2 regions of the Pseudoduganella dura genome follow, and region 2 is predicted to be linked to the other one. Evidence: riboswitches for the same ligand, from Rfam matches in the RefSeq annotation. Region 2 holds a riboswitch; the other holds the start of a gene.
The links. Region 2 has a riboswitch for thiamine pyrophosphate ahead of GJV26_RS22290 (TonB-dependent siderophore receptor). Riboswitches for the same ligand answer to the same signal wherever they lie in the genome.
Positions count from the first base shown of each region.

Region 1: linked by a shared signal. The riboswitch ahead of thiC (phosphomethylpyrimidine synthase ThiC) and the one ahead of GJV26_RS22290 (TonB-dependent siderophore receptor) in region 2 are both predicted to bind thiamine pyrophosphate.

Region 1 is NZ_WNWM01000002.1:2,106,303-2,108,497, forward strand. It holds gene thiC (phosphomethylpyrimidine synthase ThiC) at 1-1,037, opposite strand, end outside; TPP riboswitch at 1,101-1,207, opposite strand; gene GJV26_RS09285 (hypothetical protein) at 1,305-1,970, shown strand; gene GJV26_RS09290 (methyl-accepting chemotaxis protein) at 2,183-2,195, shown strand, end outside.
Region 2 is NZ_WNWM01000002.1:5,091,967-5,094,161, reverse strand. It holds gene GJV26_RS22305 (GFA family protein) at 1-78, opposite strand, end outside; gene GJV26_RS22300 (Imm26 family immunity protein) at 105-560, opposite strand; gene GJV26_RS22295 (ferritin family protein) at 586-894, opposite strand; TPP riboswitch at 1,016-1,111, shown strand; gene GJV26_RS22290 (TonB-dependent siderophore receptor) at 1,204-2,195, shown strand, end outside.

The DNA.
Region 1 (2,195 bases), 3.0 Mb from region 2:
AGCGGCACGTAGCGCAGCAGCACGCCGGCGTGGATCGTGAAGTAGTCGACGCCCTGCTCCGCCTGCTCGATCAGCGTGTCGCGGAAGATTTCCCACGTCAGGTCCTCGGCCTTGCCGTTGACCTTTTCCAGCGCCTGGTAGATCGGCACCGTGCCGATCGGCACCGGGCTGTTACGCACGATCCATTCGCGCGTTTCGTGGATGTGCTTGCCGGTCGACAGGTCCATCACCGTATCGCCGCCCCAGCGGATCGCCCACGTCATCTTCTCGACTTCCTCGCCGATCGACGACGTGACGGCCGAATTGCCGATGTTGGCATTGACCTTCACGAGGAAATTGCGGCCGATGATCATCGGCTCCAGTTCCGGGTGGTTGATGTTGGCGGGGATGATGGCCCGGCCGCGGGCGATCTCGTCGCGCACGAATTCCGGCGTGATCTCGGCCGGGATGGCGGCGCCGAACGATTCGCCGCGGTGCTGCCGGCCCAGCAGTTCGGCCATCTTCGTGCCCATCGGGCCGGATGCCGCCAGTTCCGCGATGTACTCGCGCCGGCGCAGGTTTTCGCGGATCGCCACGAATTCCATCTCCGGCGTGACGATGCCGCGCCGCGCGTAGTGCATCTGCGTGACGCAGGCGCCGGCCCGGGCGCAGCGCGGCAGCCGGTGCAGGTTGAAGCGCAGCGCTTCCAGCGAGGCGTCGGCCAGCCACGCCTTGCCGTAGTCGGACGTGGGCCCGGCCAGTTCTTCCGTATCACCGCGCTCCGCGATCCAGCCGGCGCGCAGCGGCGCCAGGCCGGCGCGGATGTCGATCGGCACCGCAGGATCGGTGTAGGGGCCGGAGGTGTCGTACACCGTGACCGGCGGATTGACTTCGTGGCCGAACGACGCCGACGTGTCGGCCTGGGCGATTTCGCGCATCGGCACGCGGATGTCCGGCCGGCTGCCGGTCACATGGATCTTGCGGGAATTGGGCAGCGGCGCAACGGCGGCGCTGTCGACTTCGGCCGTACTGGCCAAAAATTTTTGGTGGGCGTTCATTTGGCTCCTTTGGGCAGGAGCCAGCAAAGGAGGTCCGGATGCGTGCACCCGTGCGGCATGGGTACAAGGATCCTTATGCTTCCCTTCGCTGGCATTATCCAGATCAGGTTCGGAGGGTATTTCTCACCCGCGCACGGCTGTAGCCACGCGCAGGACCCCTAGCGTTTTGCCGCCTTCGTTGAAAGCAGCGACGCCATTATAGACACGAACCGTGCCTTAACTGCAAGCCCCAACGCCTATAATCGGTATCTCGACGAAAGGATAACGATGCATAAACGGGTGGCCGCCGCGCTGGCGGCGGTGATGGTGATGGGGGCCGCGGCTGCGGCGGAACCGCAGGCGGAATCGAGGACGGCCACGCCGGCCGAGCAGGAATCGTTCATCGACTGGTACGGCAGCACGCATGAAGGCCGCGGCCTGCTGCGGCCGCAGTTCAATGTGACCCGTGAAAAGGGCAAGCGCGGCAAGCGCCGCGTCACCGCCACTGTCGATGGCGGCGCACAGCGCGCGGTACTGCCGCTGTGCCGCCAGCCCCGCGCCGTGTACGAGCACGATCCGCGCGGTCGCAAGGAAAACCGCTGGCGCGAAGCCGGGCCGGCGCAGACGCTGGTCTGGATCCACCACGCCAGCCGGTGCGGCGCCCAGCCCGAAACGCCGGTGCGCCTGCTCCAGCCGTTGCCGGAAATGGAAATCCTGATGCTGCTCCAGCAGCATGCATCCATCCTCGGCAGCGCCCGCCTGCTGATGGCCGGGAACACCTCCTGCGCGCCGTCGCGTTCGCGCGGGTACCGCCTCACCGGCCTCGATCGCGGCAAGGACGGCCTGCCGGTGCTGGTATTCGAAAGCGACATCGCCGGCGAGGCGCGCGTATCGGTGCGCCGCAGCCGCAACGAACTGCTGCCGTGGAGCGTGGCCTGCGCCGGCCCGCGCTGACGGAAACAGGTGGCCGTTGCTCCCAGGACACAACCTACTGTTCGTCGCTCATCCTCTCTGATAAGCTTGCATCAGACCTCCAACGGCCCTGTCCCAGCCGTGACTGATGCCGACCCGCATCGCCATATCGCATCGCCGACCGTCGCCCAGCCAGCGCGACGCATCCGGATGCCCATCGTCCCTTATCAGAATCCACAAGAAAGCGAGCGACCATGCGGACCAACT
Region 2 (2,195 bases):
GTGGCACAGCGTGCTGTTGAACGGTTCGGCCGTGACCACATAGCGCACGGCGCCGCAAAAGCAGCCTCCCTGGTGCATCGCCCTCTCCTTCCCGGCTTTCTCCGTTACTCCAGCAATTTGGTCAGCAGCAGTTCGGTCGAGCCATAGCCGAACAGCGAGTCGCTTTCCAGGCCGGATGTTTCATAAGGCACCGAAATTTCGCGCTCCGGCTTGGCCGGATCGTCCGCATAAGTTGCCTGCCAGGCCCGCTTCAGGGAATCGGAACGGCGGATGAACACCGGCACCGGCCAGTCGTTGCGGTCGAAATTCTCCGCATCGCCCAGCACCGGCCAGCGGCCATTGGCCAATGCCATGTCGCCGGTACGGATCGCCTTGGCGGCATCGCCGGCCTTCAGCGCCTGCACGTCCGCCAGCGTGGGCATCGTGGCGCGCTTCGGCCCGAACAGGTAGGCGAGCATGATCTTGCCCTGGGGCGACATGCGGGCAACGAGCCCGGCCGCGTAACCGCCGTTGTTCAGTGGCACGGCAAACCAGCTTCCTTCGTGATACGGCTGCTTCATTCGATTCTCATTATGTGGACTTGCCTTACATGTTCTCGTCGTAGCGGTATTGCGCGGCGATCGGGCCGGCCTTGAACAGCGCATCGCGCAGTTCCTTGTCCAGCTTCGGATCGCGCCGGCGCGCCCATTCGAGCAGCATCGCCACGTGCTTGCGCGTGCTGTCGCGCTGGCTGGCCAGCACCAGCTTCAGCTCCGGATCGGTACAGGCCGCGAAACGCTGGTTGGCCGTGTCCAGCGCGCCGAGCTTGTCGATCAGCGACACCAGCGCGCGATGCATGTCGAGCACCTGGGCATCCAGGGTCTCGCGTGATTCAACGACGTGTTCCTGCGTCATCACAACCTCCTGCGGCATGGAACGAAAAACCGTATTGTCGGTCGGACTCCATGTTTCCACAAGTATAACAACGGCGCCGGACCGGTGGCGCACGACATTGCATTCAAATGTGATAAGCTTTCGGCTTCGCTGGGGGTCCTGGAGTGTTTCCGGGTGAGAGATACCCTTCGTACCTGATCTGGATAATGCCAGCGAAGGAAAGCGCAAGGCAGTGTTGGTCCCGTCAAAACCCGGTACCGTCCCAACGTCCCCTGGTGTGCTCCTCGCTGGTTCGACAGAGAACTAGAAGAAAACGAGAAGAGCACAACCATGACCAAGACCACTTTCGCCGTATCCGCCGCCGCGCTCGCCATCGCGCAGGCATTCCCCGCCCTTGCCCAGCAGGCAACCGAACCCGCGATGACGGAAGTCGTCGTCACCGCCGTGCGCGGCACCGCGGACCGCGCCTCCGTCGCCGGCTTTTCCGACACGCCGCTGCTGCAGACGCCCGCTTCCGTCAGCGTGATCACGCGCGAGCAGATGCAGAACCTGAACATCGGCTCCACGACGGACGCGGCGCGCTACGACGCCAGCATCAGCGACGCCTACAATGCCGTCGGCTATGCCGAACAGTTCTCGATCCGCGGCTTCAAGCTCGACAACGCCAGCAGCTACCGCAAGGATGGCCTGGCCATTTCCGCCGACACCCAGATCCCGCTGGAGAACAAGGAGAGCATCGAGGTGCTGAAAGGCCTGGCCGGCCTCACGGCGGGTATCGCCGCGCCGGGCGGCATCGTCAACTACACGACGAAGCGCCCCACCAGTACCACGCTGCGCTCGGTGCTGTTCGGCGTGAGCGAACGCGGCACCCTGCGGGGCAGCGTGGACCTGGGGGGGCGCTTCGAGGACCGCCGTTTTGGCTACCGCGTCAACGTGGCCGGCGAGCGGCTGCGTTCGTATGTGGACGGCGCGGACGGCCGCCGCAGCTTCATTTCCGGCGCGTTCGACTGGCAGATCTCTCCGCAGGCGCTGCTGCAGGTCGACGCCGACTACCAGAAGAAATCGCAGGTGTCGGCACCCGGCTTCCAGCTGATCAACGGCGTTGCGCTGCCGGACGTGGCGGCCGACACGCTGCTCAACGACCAGCCCTGGAGCTACCCGGTGGCCACCGAAAGCATGAACCTCGGCGCGCGCTTCCAGTACCAGCTGGCACAGGACTGGAAGATCGAGGTGAAAGCCAACAGGCACGTGTTCAGGCGTGACGACTACACCGCCTTCCCGTACGGCTGCTCGGCGCAGGAACTGTATCCGGGCTTCTGCGG